Regions from separate parts of the Streptomyces sp. NPDC048389 genome, predicted to be linked through region 3. Evidence: riboswitches for the same ligand, from Rfam matches in the RefSeq annotation. Region 3 holds a riboswitch; each other region holds the start of a gene.
The links. A riboswitch is a leader RNA that binds a small molecule or an ion and turns the genes downstream of it on or off. The one in region 3 is predicted to bind cobalamin.

Region 1: it holds a riboswitch for cobalamin, as region 3 does, so the genes downstream of both, AB0903_RS21855 (ABC transporter substrate-binding protein) here and AB0903_RS28490 (iron ABC transporter permease) in region 3, are expected to answer to the same signal.
Region 2: it holds a riboswitch for cobalamin, as region 3 does, so the genes downstream of both, AB0903_RS22950 (cobalamin biosynthesis protein) here and AB0903_RS28490 (iron ABC transporter permease) in region 3, are expected to answer to the same signal.

Annotation. Positions count from the first base shown of each region.
Region 1 is NZ_JBEZKP010000033.1:9,451-14,095, reverse strand. It holds gene AB0903_RS21860 (iron chelate uptake ABC transporter family permease subunit) at 1-974, opposite strand, end outside; gene AB0903_RS21855 (ABC transporter substrate-binding protein) at 971-2,041, opposite strand; cobalamin riboswitch at 2,055-2,261, opposite strand; gene AB0903_RS21850 (hypothetical protein) at 2,688-3,935, opposite strand; gene AB0903_RS21845 (acyl-CoA dehydrogenase family protein) at 4,154-4,645, opposite strand, start outside.
Region 2 is NZ_JBEZKP010000036.1:17,667-22,311, forward strand. It holds gene AB0903_RS22945 (cobyric acid synthase) at 1-850, opposite strand, end outside; gene AB0903_RS22950 (cobalamin biosynthesis protein) at 847-1,797, opposite strand; cobalamin riboswitch at 1,904-2,034, opposite strand; gene AB0903_RS22955 (hypothetical protein) at 2,165-2,386, opposite strand; gene AB0903_RS22960 (inorganic phosphate transporter) at 2,399-3,625, opposite strand; gene AB0903_RS22965 (class II aldolase/adducin family protein) at 3,835-4,536, shown strand.
Region 3 is NZ_JBEZKP010000056.1:37,106-41,750, forward strand. It holds gene AB0903_RS28480 (ABC transporter substrate-binding protein) at 1-487, opposite strand, end outside; gene AB0903_RS28485 (ABC transporter ATP-binding protein) at 503-1,288, opposite strand; gene AB0903_RS28490 (iron ABC transporter permease) at 1,288-2,397, opposite strand; cobalamin riboswitch at 2,501-2,635, opposite strand; partial or broken gene AB0903_RS28495 (ABC transporter ATP-binding protein) at 3,227-3,490, shown strand; partial or broken gene AB0903_RS28500 (NAD(P)-dependent oxidoreductase) at 3,520-3,618, shown strand; gene AB0903_RS28505 (nuclear transport factor 2 family protein) at 3,710-4,177, opposite strand; gene AB0903_RS28510 (DoxX family protein) at 4,281-4,645, opposite strand, start outside.

The DNA of each region.
Region 1 (4,645 bases), on a different contig from region 3:
TCGAGGACGGTACGGGCCAGAGTGTCGGCCCAGACCAGGAACACCGCCCCCGCGAGCGCGGTGACCGGCAGCAGCCGGGCGTGCCCCGGGCCGACGAGAGCGCGTGCGGCGTGCGGCAGGACCAGGCCGACGAAGCCGATCGCGCCCGCCGAGCTGACCAGCGCGGCGGTCAGCAGCGCGGTCACGCACAGCAGCACCAGCCGGGTCCGGGCGACCGAGACCCCGAGCGTCGCCGCGGAATCCTGGCCGAAGGCGAAGGCGTCCAGCGTGCGCGCGTATCCCAGGCACACCACCAGGGCCAGTCCCAGGACGGCCAGACACAGCCCCACGTCGGTCCAGTCGGCCCCGCTGAGCGATCCGAGCAGCCAGAACAGCACACCGCGGGTGGTCTCCGCGTCGGCCGCCGTCATCACCACGAACGAGGTCAGGGCGGAGAACAGCTGCATCGCGGCCACACCGGACAGCACCACCCGGTCCGTCGCCCCGCCGAGCGTGTGGCTGAGCAGCAGCACCAGCGCGAACGAGCCGACCGCGCCCACGAACGCGCCACCGGAGACGGACAGGACACCGCCACCGACGCCCAGGACGACCACGACGACGGCGCCGGTCGACGCCCCCGAGGAGACACCCAGGACGAAGGGGTCGGCGAGAGGGTTGCGCAGCAACGACTGCATCACCGCGCCGCACACGGCGAGCCCGGCGCCGCACACCGCGGCGAGCAGGGTGCGCGGCAGCCGCAGGTTCCAGACGATGCCGTCCCGGATGGGAGTCAGCTCTGTCGTGCCCCAGCCCAGGTGGGAGGCGACCACGGACCAGGCGTCGCCCACGCCGATGTCCGCCGGGCCGATGGTGATGGCCACGGCGACGGACGCGGCGAGCACGGCCAGCCCGGCGCCCAGGCCGGCCGCACCGCGCAGGACACCGGCGGCGACCAGCAGCGGGCGGGCTCGGGGAGACGGCAGGACGGTGGTCATCCGGCGAGCCCGTACGCGCGCAGCGCCGCGGCCACCTTCTCCACACCCTCGACGGTACGGATCGTCGGGTTCATGGCCTGCCCGCTGAGCAGCACGTACCTCTTCTTCTTCACCGCCTCCATGTTCCTGGTCGCCGGGTTCGACTCCAGGAACGCGATCTTCTTCGCGGCGGTCTCGGCCGTCTGCGACTTGCGGGTGAGATCACCGATGACGAGTACGTCGGGGTTGCGGTCGGCTACGGTCTCCCAGTTGATCTGGGGCCATTCCTGCGTGCTGTCGTCGAAGACGTTCTTCGCGCCGAGCGCGTTCGTGATGATGCCGGGGGCGCCGCAGCAGCCCGCCATGTAGGGGGACTCCTGGTTCGCGAACCAGTACAGGACGGTGGCGTTCTCGGCACGGATTCCGGACGTCGCCTTCGTCACCCGGCTCTTCAGCCGGGCGATCAGCTTCTCGCCACGGTCCTCCACCCCGAAGACCCGGGCCAGTTCCCTCACTTCGCGGTAGACGGTGTCCATGGCCAGGGGCTTCGTCCGTGAGCCGTCACCGTCGCCGCTGTTGTCCTTGCCTTCGCAGTCGGTGGGCGACAGGTACGTCGGCACCCCGAGTTCCTCGAACTTCTCGCGGGGTGCCACCCCGCCCTTGCCCAGGGTGGAGGTGAAGGAGGAGGCGACGAAGTCCGGTTCGGCGTCCAGGACCTTCTCGAACGACGGCCGGTTGTCGGCGAGCCGAGGCACCTTCGCATTGGCCTGCTCCAGTCCCTTCATGACCGGGTCGGTCCAGGTGGCGGTTCCCACCATGCGGTCGGCCAGGCCGAGGGAGAGCAGGATCTCGCTGGTGCCCTGGTTCAGGGACACGGCCCGCTTCGGCGGAGCCTTGACCGTCACCTTCTGCCCGCAGTTGTCGAACGTGACGGCCTGCGCGCCGGCGGTGGCGGACTTTCCGGACGAGCCGGAACCTGAGCCGGAGCCGCATGCGGTGAGCAGCAGCGCCCCGGTCAGGAGCAGGACGGAACAGCGGGCGGGACGCGGCAGATGCACAGTGTCGGCTCTCTCAACGTCAGGACCCATACGCGGGGTCCCGTGCGGACGGTCGGGTGCCAGCAGGTCTTCGGACTCGGGGTCACCCCGGCGGAACGCCTTCCCGGACCCGGCCGTGACCGTCGTCCAGTGGCTGCTGTCCCGCCCGTCACCCTCACCGCTGCGCGTCAGTTCCGGACTCTCACCGGATTCCCTGACTCGTGCACGCGTGGCCGCGTTCACGAGTTTGACTGGCGTCCGGAAGCTACCACAGCCCTACTCGTGCAGTCCGCCGTGTCCGTCGCGAAGCCAGCCGCATACGTCCGCCGGTCGCGGCGAGCGGCTGTTGCGGGTTTCCAGGCGCGGTCGGCTGCCGGCAGACCGCGCTGCCTCGGCCCGAGGGCGGCTCGGTGCCCGCCGAGAGACCGGCCGGGACGGTCCTGGCCGGAACCCGACCCCGAGACCGCCGGCGTCCTGCGCCGGGCACTTCGCGCGATCGGGCGGCCACGGCGTGGCGGTACTGGCCGCCGGCGTGCACTCGCGAGACGTCTGCATCCGCAGACGTACGGTGCCGGCGATCACCGAGATGGCCGAGGCCCCGGGTGCGACGGGGTTTGCGAAGGCGCTCGGCGGCCCGGACCCGACGGTGCCCGGGTATGCCGCTCCCGAAGGGTGATCCGGCGAGCAGCCGCCGACGTCAAACGGCAGGCTGAGCCTTCTCCTTGTTCATGGGACAGGCGGACGCCGCCGTCGAGGGGGAGACCGTGCATGCCCCGGCCGTCTCCCCGATCTGATGCAGGATTTCGACGGAGAGCAAGTCCTCCTTGCCCTTGAAGGCGTCCGCGACCACCGGATCGGTAGGGAAGACCATCTCGGCCGAGACATTGTCCTGAACGATCCGGGCGAGGTTGTCCAGGGCGACGAAGATCGGGTCGCGAGGAACTTCGACGGTCGGCAGGTCGATCAGGTGGGTGGCGACCTTCGCCGGATTCATGCACTGCCTGATGATGACCGATGCCTGGTTCAACTCGGACGTCGTCCAGATCGACAGCACGACCGTATACAGGTCCTGCCACGCCTCCTCGCCGATCGTGGCCCGCCACTTCCGCATCAGACCTTCCACGCCGTGGATCTGCGCCGCGGCCGCGTACTTCATGTTCGTGCGGATACCGGGGTACGTCCTGCCCGAGAACTCCTCGAACGACGCCATGTCGAACGTTTTGCTGCGCACGGAATCACGGATGAACGTGAGTGCTTCGTCGAGGATCTTCCCGCAGGAGATTTCCAGCTCCTGTGGCAGATTGGCCTCCCCGAGCTGACGGCGTGCAGTGTGGAGCGTGGCAGCGTAACGCTGGAGCGGGCCGATCCAGCCGTCTGCCCGGGGCCCCTCGAACGCGACCATGTCCAGGTCGTGCGGGTCGATGCGACCGGCGTTGGGGAGGTTCGGCACCTTGTCGCTCAAGTACGCGGCAATGATCGAGAAAATGCCCTGAGGCACGTGGCTGATCGACTTCGCCAGTTCGAACAGCTCGGGCACCGGGTTGACTGATTCCCGTGGGCTTCCGCCATGGATGAGAGTGAACTTGCCGCCCCTGGCATCGTTTTGGACGACGATCACAGGACTGAGACGACTGATCAGTTCGGACTTGAGTGCGGCATAGTTCGCCCGCATACCGACGTTGGCCGCTCGGATCGCGTCACGGGCCTTCAGCTCCGCGTCCGTCACGGCCGCGCCTGCATGCGTGGTGGCGGAGGCCGACGGGGTGATACCGAGGAGTGTTGCGGCACCGGCCGCCGACATTCCGTCGATGAAGCCTCTGCGTGTGACCATTCCCCGTCCTTCCACCAGGCGCGCGGGTGGTTGCGCGCCACCCGCGCGGACTTCGTCGCGCAGGCTCCGGCGATCACCGGTCAGTTTTCCGGAGGGACACCCCCTGAGCGGCATGCGCCACGCACGTCTGCGTGATGAACATGCGACGACGAAATGCTCGCCACCGTCGTCGACGGCGGCGAACAGTCTTCGTGCCGACCCGGACAGATCCCGCAGCGGGTTGAAGCACCGCAGTGACCCGGCCCGCCGCCTCACCCGTGCGCGCGAGCCCGACCAGGGGAAGCGCCGACCGCGGCAGCCGCACCCGGTTCCTGACGCTCCGTCCGACGGCCTCAGACCGGCAGCCGTGCGAGCAGGGCCGTGAAGTCCGTCCGGGGCGGGAGGGTGCCGAAGGCGAGGCCGTGGTCGCCGGCGAGCCGTGAGGCGCAGAAGGCGTCGGCGACCGCGGCGGGAGCGTGGCGGACGAGCAGGGAGCCGTGCAGGACCAGTGCCGCGCGTTCGATGACGCGACGGGCCCGCAGCGGAGCGTCCTCACTCAGGACGAGTTCGGCCTGGAGCTCGCGCCAGGCCGCGTCCAGTCTGCGGTCGGCTCCGGTGGCGGACTCGATCTCCGCGCGGAAGGCGTCGAGGGACTCGGGCTCCCGGGCCAGGGCACGGAGCATGTCGAGGGCGTTGACGTTGCCTGAGCCTTCCCAGATGCCGTTGAGAGGGGCCTCCCGGTAGAGCCGGGGCATGCCGGACGCCTCGTCGTAGCCGTTGCCGCCGAGGCATTCCAGTGCTTCGGCGACGGCGGCGGGCTGGCGCTTGCAGACCCAGTACTTGCC
Region 2 (4,645 bases), on a different contig from region 3:
GTTCGGCCGCCAGCGCGTCCACATCGGTGAAGTTCGACATCAGCGGCACCGCGCACACCGCGACCCTCAGCACGTCCTCACCGACGGGCGCGGCGACCACCGACTCCCGTACCGCGCCGCGCAGGGACACCCTGAGGCCGTCCTCCTCGTCGATGCCGAGTCCGTGGGCGTACGGCAGCACACCGTAGGTCGGCCGCCCGGTCAGGCCGCGCAGCATCTCGAGCCCCGGCTCCAGAAGCGACACGTCACCGCGGAACTTGTTGACCAGATAGCCCGCCACGAGCGACTGGTCCTCGGGGCTCAGCAGCGCCGTCGTACCGAAGAACTGCGCGAACACGCCTCCCCGGTCGATGTCGCCGACCACCAGGACCGGTAGCCGTGCCGCCCGCGCGATGCCCATGTTCACGATGTCCGTGCGCCGCAGATTGATCTCGGCCGGGCTGCCCGCCCCTTCGCAGATCACAGCGTCGTACGTGCCCCGCAGCTCCTCCAGGCACGCCATGACCGGCTCGAAGAGTTCTCGTTGCCGGTTCCCGTGGTAGCCCTTGGCGCTCATCTCCCCGACGGGCCTGCCCATCAGTACCACCTGGCTGGAGCGATCGCCGCCCGGCTTGAGCAGTACGGGATTCATCAGCGCGGTGGGCTCCACGCGGGCGGCCTGCGCCTGCATGGCCTGTGCCCGCCCGATCTCGGCGCCCTCACGGGTCACGAACGAATTGAGGGACATGTTCTGCCCCTTGAACGGCGCGACCTTCACACCCTGCCGCACCAGCCACCGGCAGATCCCGGCGGTGACGACGCTCTTGCCCGCGTCCGAGGTGGTCCCCGCGACCAACAGCCCACCGCTCATGCCCGTCTCCGTTTCAGTGCCCCCACGCCGAGCCGTGCGCCCGCGCAGACCGCCAGGGCCAGCAGGCCCACCCGGTGCGACAGCCGCACCGCCCGTGTGATGTCGCCGAACTCCACCGCGCGGCCCTGCGCGCCCAGCACCGGCCGGTGTTCGACCCGACCGCCGTAGGAGAGGGTCCCACCCAGCCGTACGCCCAGGGCACCCGCGAAGGACGCCTCCACGGGGCCCGCGTTGGGGCTCGGGTGCTTGGCGGCGTCGGCCCGCCAGGCCCGTACGGCGCCCCGCGGGTCCGGACCGCAGACGGCCGCCAGCACGGCGGTCAGCCGGGCGCCCGGCCAGCCGGCCACATCGTCGAGGCGGGCCGACGCCCAGCCGTAGCGCCGGTAGCGCGGCGACTTGTGGCCGACCATCGCGTCCAGGGTGTTCACCGCCCTGAAGCCCACCAGCCCGGGCACGCCCGCCACGGCGCCCCACACGAGGGCGCCGACGACCGCGTCGGAGGTGTTCTCCGCGACGGACTCCACGACGGCGCGGGCGATCTGCTGCTCGTCCAGGGCCTGCGGGTCGCGCCCGCACAGATGGGGCAGCCGCTCGCGCGCCGCCTCGACGTCCCCGGCCGCCAGCGCCTCGCCGACGGCCGCGGCCTCGCGCCCGAGCGTCGTACCGCCGACGACGGCCCAGGTCGCGGCGGCGGTCAGGGCGACCGAGGCGACGGGTGAGCGGCGTACGGCGCGGGCGGTCAGGGCCGCCGCGGCCACGGCTCCGCCGGCGCACACCGCGGTGTGCAGGGCGCCCCGGCCTCGGTGGTCGCGCCACAGGGCACGCTCGACGGCGCCCGCTGCCCGCCCGAACACGGCGACCGGATGCCCCCGGCGGGGATCGCCCAGGAGTCGGTCGCCGAGGAGGCCGGCTGCGGCGCCGTACAGGAAGACGCGGTCCGCGCGCACCGGATCAGCGTTCCGAGGGGAGATGTCCGGAGGGACGGTGTCCGACGGACAGGGCAGTACCGCGACCGGGCATGGCAGGAGTCCTCACTCAGGGTCCGCGCCCTGGTTCGACGTGACCGGCGGCGAGAGTTCCTGGCTCCCCGGGTGTTCCCGGGTGACAGTGGCGGGACCGCGCCGGATTCGCACCGGACTTCCTCTTCTGCCGCCGTTGATGGCCCCGGCAGTCCACCATGTGCGCGAACGCCCGTCAACTCGCCCTTGACCTGCGACGGGACAGTGTGCGGAGTCCCACACCGGCGGACGCGCGAAGGCCGGGCCGTACCCACCCGCGGTGCGTACGGCCCGGCCTCCGGGCGGCTGTCCGACGTCAGGTGACGATCAGATAGATCCCGTAGGACACCGCCGCCGCGCAGAGCGCGAAGCAGGCGTACGCGCCGGTGCGGGCCAGCACGCCGGAGCCTGCGGTCTGCGTGCCGGACTGCTGCTTGGACAGGCTCACGATGCCCAGGGTGAACAGGCCCACCAGGGCGACGGTGGCGACGAGGCTGACGCCGAACACGGAGCCGAGAGCTACCCAGTCGATCTTCATACTGCTGCTTCCTTACACCGCGGCCGGACGGACCGGCTCGGAGTCGGCGGGGGCCGGGAGAGTGGTCTTCAGTTCGCCGGCGGGCGGCGGGATGACGGCCGCGACGGCGTCCGTGACGACGTCCGCGGGCTCCTCGGTGTCGACGTCGTTGACGTTGGTGTGGTTGACGATCTGGCGGCGCGAGATGACCCAGATCGCGATGCAGGAGGCGACGAGGAAGACGGCGACGGCCGCGACACCCCAGCCGCCCTGCTTGGTGACGAACTCGGACATCGCCGCGACGAGTCCGGCGGCCGGCAGGGTCAGACCCCAGGCCACGAACATCCGGGTGGCGGTGGACCAGCGGACCACGCCGCCCTTGCGGCCGAGGCCCGCGCCCATGACGGCGCCCGAGCAGGAGTGCGTCGTCGACAGCGAGAAGCCGAGGTTCGAGGAGGCGAGGATCACGCTGGCAGCGCTGGTCTGGGCGGCGAAGCCCTGCTGCGGCTGGAGGTCGGTGAGCCCCTTGCCCATGGTGCGGATGATGCGCCAGCCGCCGAGGTAGGTGCCGAGTGCGATCGCCAGACCGGCCGAGACGATGACCCACATCGGAGGGTTGGACCCGGGGGCGAGGACGTTGCCGGCCACCAGCGCCAGCGTGATGATGCCCATGGTCTTCTGGGCGTCGTTGGTGCCGTGCGCCAGGGAGACGAGGCCGGCGGAGGCGATCTGCCCCGCGCGGTACCCCTTGGCGGTGGCCTTCGCGTCGGTGTTCCTGTCGACCCGGTACGTCAGCCGTGCCGCCAGCATGGCGGCGAGGCCGGCCACGACCGGCGCGGCGATGGCCGGGATGAGCACCTTGGTGACGACGACGCCGCCGTTGACCCCGGCGAAGCCGACCGAGGCGACCGTGGCGCCGATCAGACCGCCCATGAGGGCGTGCGAGGAACTGGACGGCAGGCCGACCAGCCAGGTGACCAGGTTCCACAGGATGGCGCCGACGAGCGCCGCGAAGATGACTTCAGGTGTGATGCCTGATTCGTCGACCAGTCCGCTGGAGATGGTCTTGGCGACCTCCACGGAGAGGAAAGCGCCGACGAGGTTCAGAACGGCGGACATGGCCACCGCGCTCTTGGGCTTCATGGCGCCGGTCGAGATGGTCGTCGCCATCGCGTTGGCGGTGTCGTGGAAACCGTTCGTGAAATCGAACACGAGAGCTGTCACGATCACGATCGCGAGCAGCAGTGTGATGTGTTCCATTTACCCAGGCAATCGTTTGACGTCATTGACGCGAGGACCGTAGGCAACCTGGATGAACGGAAGGTGAACTGGGTCGGACTTCGCGGTGACCCCAAGTGGGGTCGGCTGATTCCGCTTGTCTGATTCTCCGCCCCCGCGCCGCTCACGGCAGCCACTCGAACACCCTCCGTGTCTCCATGCCGTCGTATACGGCTGGCAGGATCCCCGGTATGACTGATGAGGCGACCGGTGAGGCAAGTGGTGGGGCGCCCGGCCGGGCGCGGTGGAACGGGATCGGGCAGGCATGGCGGGAGCTTGTGGACACCGCCCGCAGAACGGCTGCCGAAGGACTCGTCGTCGGCACGTCGGGCAACGTCTCGGTCCGCGTCGGCGACGTGGTCCTTGTCACACCGACCGGAGTGCCGTACGACCGGCTCACGGACCGGGACACCGTCGCCGTCGACCTCGACGGCACACAGATCCTCGGCGACCTGTTGCCCACGAGCGAGCTGCCGTTGCACCTGGCGGTTCATCGCGAGACCGGCGCGCGCGCAGTCGTGCACACGCACGCCGTGCACGCGACCGCCGTCTCCACGCTCGTCCCCGAACTCCCGTCGATCCACTACATGACCGCCGCGCTCGGCGGCCCGGTCCGCGTCGCCCCCTACGCCCTCTACGGCACAGAGGAACTCGCCCGGAACATGCTCCACGCCCTGCGCGACCGTACGGCCTGCCTCCTCCAGAACCACGGGACCGTGGCCTACGGGGACACCCTGTCCCAGGCGTACGACCGCACGGCGCAACTGGAGTGGATGTGCCGCGTCTGGCTGACGGCGTCCTCCGTCCCGGGCCGCACCCCGAACCTCCTGACACCGCCCCAGCTCCAGGCGGCCGCCGCCCGCCTCTCCGGCTACGGCCAGCCACCCGCCTGACCCACCCGCCACCGGCCTGACGCCACCCGCCTGACGCCTGACGCCTGACGCCTGACGCCTGACGCCTGACGCCTGCGGCGCTTCTTCCCCACCCGGCCCCTTCCCGAAC
Region 3 (4,645 bases):
TCAGCAGATACGAGTCGACACCCACCTTCTCCAGCTCGGCGGGGCTGAAGCCCTCACCCTCGTTGAAGCCGTAGTTCCAGCCCGCGAAGACGAGATCGGCGCGGGCGTCGAGGACCAGCTCCTTGTTGATCGTCTTCTTCGAGAGCCACTTGGTCTTCCGGTAGGCGTCCTTCCAGGGAACGGCTGTGAGGTCGCCCCTGTCGTCGGGCATCACATATCCCGCCATCCGGTCCTCGAGCCCGAGCGCGAACATGATCTCGGTGATGCCGACGTCATTGGTGACCACGCGCTGCGGCGCCTTGTCGTAGGTCTTCTCCTGGCCGCAGTTCTCGACGGTCACCGGGTAGTGGCCCCCGCGTGCCTCGGCATCACCACCCTCCTCGCCCCGAGAGGTGACCTCCGCACCGCATCCGGTGAGCATCAGGGCGGCGGTGAGTGCGAGTGCGGCTGGGCGTGCGAGTGCGGCTGGGCGTGCGAGATTCGGCATGATGGCCAGGACTCCTCAAGAAGCGGGCTGAGTGGGCAGGAGACGGTCGAAGAGCAGCTGTACGGCGCCGGACTCCGGATGCCGTACCCGGTGCGCCCGTACGCCGAAGACCTCGGCCAGCAGCTCGGGCGTGAGCACGTCGTACGGAGCACCGGAGGCGACGATCCGGCCGCTGTCGATGACGTAGAGCAGGTCGCAGTGGAGCGCGGCGAGGTTGAGGTCGTGCAGTGCGGTGAGCACGGTCAGCCCACTCCCGCGCACCAGAGCCAGCACCTCCAACTGCTGTGCGATGTCGAGGTGGTTGGTGGGCTCGTCGAGCACCAGGACGCGCGGCTGCTGCGCGAGCGCGCGGGCGATCAGGACCCGCTGCTTCTCGCCTCCGGAGAGGGTGAGGAAGCCGCGGCCGGCGAGGTGGCCGGCGTCGACCTCGACCAGCGCGGCCTCGCACGCCTTCCGGTCTTCTTCGGTGGTCCGGGCCGCCGACCGCTGGTGAGGCAGTCGCCCCATCGCCACGACCTCGGCGACCGTGAAGTCGAACTCGGTGACCGCTTCCTGGGGCAGAGCGGCCAGTCGACGGGCGCCTTCGCGCGCGCTCAGGGAGTGCAGGTCCTCACCGCCGAGCCGGACCGTACCCGCCGAGGGGCGCAGGGCTCGGTAGACGCAGCGCAACAGCGTCGACTTGCCGCTGCCGTTGGGCCCCACGAGTCCGACGACCTGCCCGGCGTCCGCGCGCAGCGTGGCCTCCCGCACCAGCCGCGCACCGGCGACCTCGACCGTCAAAGCGTCCATGTCGATCCGCATCACGCGCCTCCGAAGGTGTAGGAGCGGCGGCGCATCAGCAGCACGAAGCACGGCACGCCGATGGCGGCGGTCAGCACGCCCACCGGCAGCTCGACGGGCGCGAGCACCACACGCGAGAGGATGTCCACCCAGATCAGCAGGACGGCGCCCCCGAGCGGGGCGACGGCCAGCAGCCGGCGATGGTCCGCGCCGACCAGCATCCGGGCGGCGTGCGGAACCATCAGGCCGACGAAGCCGATGGCACCGCTCACCGCGACCACGGCCCCCGTGACGGCGGCACAGACCAGGAACAGTTCCTTGCGCAGCCTCCGCGCGTCCACCCCCAGGGCAGCCGCGGTCTCGTCCCCCATCGCCAGGGCGTTCAGGCGACGCGCCGACACGGCGAGGTGGGCCAGGCCGGCGAGCACGGCTCCGGCGGCGATCGGCACGGAGGCCCAGTCGGCTCCGCCGAGGCTCCCGAGCAGCCACATCATCGCGGACCGCGCCGCCTCGCCGCGTTCGGCCGCGAACACCATGAACGTGGTGACGGCCGAGAAGCCGTAGTACATCGCGGTCCCCGTCAGGACGAGCCGCAGCGGGGTCAGACCATCAGCGGTGCGGGCGATCGCGTACACCAGCGTCATGGCGAGGAGCGCGGACAGGAAGGCCGCCGTGGACAGGGCCCACAGACCGAGAGCGCCGAAGGCGCCGAAGAGGAGGACGGCATTGGCACCGACGGCCGCGCCCGAGGAGATGCCCAGGACGAACGGGTCGGCGAGGGCGTTGCGGACCATGGCCTGCACGGTGACGCCGATGGCCGACAGTCCGGCTCCGACGACGGCGGCCAGCACGGCCCGTGGAAAACGCAGTTCCCACACGATGGTGTACGCCGGGACTTCGTCCCGGGATATGGGCCCGCCCGTCAGCCCGGCCCACAGATGATGCAGCACCTCGCCCCAGGAGAGCCCCGACGCCCCCATCCCCGCCCCGCAGACGATGGAGAGCACGAGCGCGACGCACAGCGCGGCGAACAGGAGCGGCGGCGACACGCGTTCGGACGGCGCCGGACCGGCCCCGCCGGGGGCCGCGGGAAGTGGCACCGCGGGTTTGCGTTCCAGGGGTGTGGCCACGGGCGGGTCGCCTTCGCCTCGGGCCGTGCAGCTACGTGAGCACATGAGCAGCCCGGGACGCGGGGCGCCCTGTGCAGCGCCCTCTCGCAGTCCACGGCGAATTGTCAGGAGCCTTCGACACCGCGGGTAATCGGGCTCGCGGAGCCGCGTGTCGGGCTCCGCCTACCGTTGCGGGTCAGCGCCGGACTTCGACCGGACTTCCCCCGCGGGGCGGCTTGCAGCATAGCGTGTACACAAGGGTGCCCGTTCCTGGGACGACGCGCGCGAGGGCCGACTCCGTTGCCCCACAAGGCGGCCTTCCGGGCCGGGACGGGCCTGGGGAGCGACGCGCGGCCCGGGGCGTCCTCCGGGCCACCCCGCCCGCACCCGGTTCCCCCGGGCCCGCCCCGTCCGAATCCGGTTCCGCCCGAGCCCGCCCCCGCGTTACCCCGTCATCCCCCAGCGGGCCGGGGCGATCTGGCTGGCCATGATGGTGACCAGTTCGTATGCCGCGTGTCAACGGGCCTGTCCCGCCATCACCAGCGCCCCCGGGGCCTGTTCCGCCATTTGGTCCTGTCGGGATCCGGGTATTCGCGCCGCGCGCTATATGGCCGGAACCAGTCCCAGCCGACGGCCCGCCGAGACTCAGCGGCAGGCACAACGACAGGCACAGCGCCAACGTCGACCGACGGGCAGGGACCTGACGGGCGCAACCGCACGGCGTGTCGACGGCGTACGCCGCAGGCGACGGCACGGGCCTGCGACCGGTGCAGCCCGCACCGAACGGCGTCGGCCCTCTGGGCGTTCAGACGTCGGTACCGGAGACGCGCTGGACGGCGAGCAGGGCGACGTCGTCGATGCGCTCCGGGACGACACCGGCGTGGCCCTGGTCTTCGTCAGCCATGACCTCGCCGTGGTGCAGCACATCACGGACGAGACGGTCGTGATGCGCAAGGGCACCGTGGTCGAACAGGGGCCGACGTCCCGAGTGCTCGACGCGCCCTCGGACCCGTACACCCGGCTCCTGCTCGCCTCCGTGCCGCACGAGGGCTGGGATCCGGACGACGCGGTCCGGGCGAGGACCGCGATGGACGCGGCCCGGTCCGGGGCCTGACCGGGCGCCGGCCCGGCTGCCGCACCCTCGGGACCCGGGAGGACCCCGGTCAGGCGGCGCTGCACGACATCGCCCTGCTCAGCGCGATGACCGGCATGTCCCCGGGCGTCACGCACGCCTTCGCCCTGACGGGCCCCGGGCAGGACCTCGACCGAACCGGTTTCTCCGGCTCGGGAGCCGGTGAGGCTCCGGCCGGCGTCCCGTACCGGCGCGAGCGGGCTACTGGAGGGGGATGTCGTGGCCCGGTCCGCGCTCCTCCTCCGGACGCGGTCCGAAGTAGCGGCGGTCGGCCTCCTGGATGCGCACGTCGTTGATGCTTGCTTCGCGGCGGCTCATGAGACCGTACTCGTCGAACTCCCACAGCTCGTTGCCGTAACTGCGGAACCACTGGCCCGCGGTGTCATGCCATTCGTACTGGAAGCGGACGGCTATCCGGTTCTCGTGGAAGGACCACAGGCTCTTGCGCAGTACGTAGTCCAGCTCACGCTCCCACTTGGCCGTGAGGAACTCGGCGATCTGCTCACGGCCGGTCAGGAAGACGTCCCTGTTCCGCCAGATGGAGTCCTCGGTGTAAGCGAGGGCGACCGTCTGCGGGTCGCGGGTGTTCCAAGCGTCCTCGGCGGCCTGGACCTTGGCCAAGGCGCTGTCGAGGTCGAACGGCGGCAGGGGCGGGCGCTGTCGGGTCATGACGGATCATCCTGCCACGCCGCTGTCCTGCCACCAACGGGCGGTATGCCGGCCCGGGGGCCCAACGAGCATGTGGGCAGCGGGACTTCACGGGACGGAGCCCTCAGTCCTCGAGGGTGTCGGCTCCCTGGTTCCTCGCCGAGTCGTCCACGTCCGCCCCGATCTGCCCCTTGGCCCGCTTGCCGACGACGGCGGCAGCCGCGAGAGCGCTGGCCGTGAAGGCGGCCGCGAGGATCCACGGGCCGTCGAAGCGGTGGCGGGTCACGTGGTCGAGGGAGTAGCGGCCGGGGCCCATGACGCCGATGGCGGCCGCGGTGAAGCCGAGGAACGCCGGGTACTCGAAGCCGCCGGACTGGACGAAGAAGCCGGCCGGTGCGTGGACGGAGACGGCGCCCGCCATGTTGCCGGTCACCGCCGCGCCCGCCGCGGGCGTGGCGAGGCCGAGGGCGAGCAGCAGGCCGCCGCCCG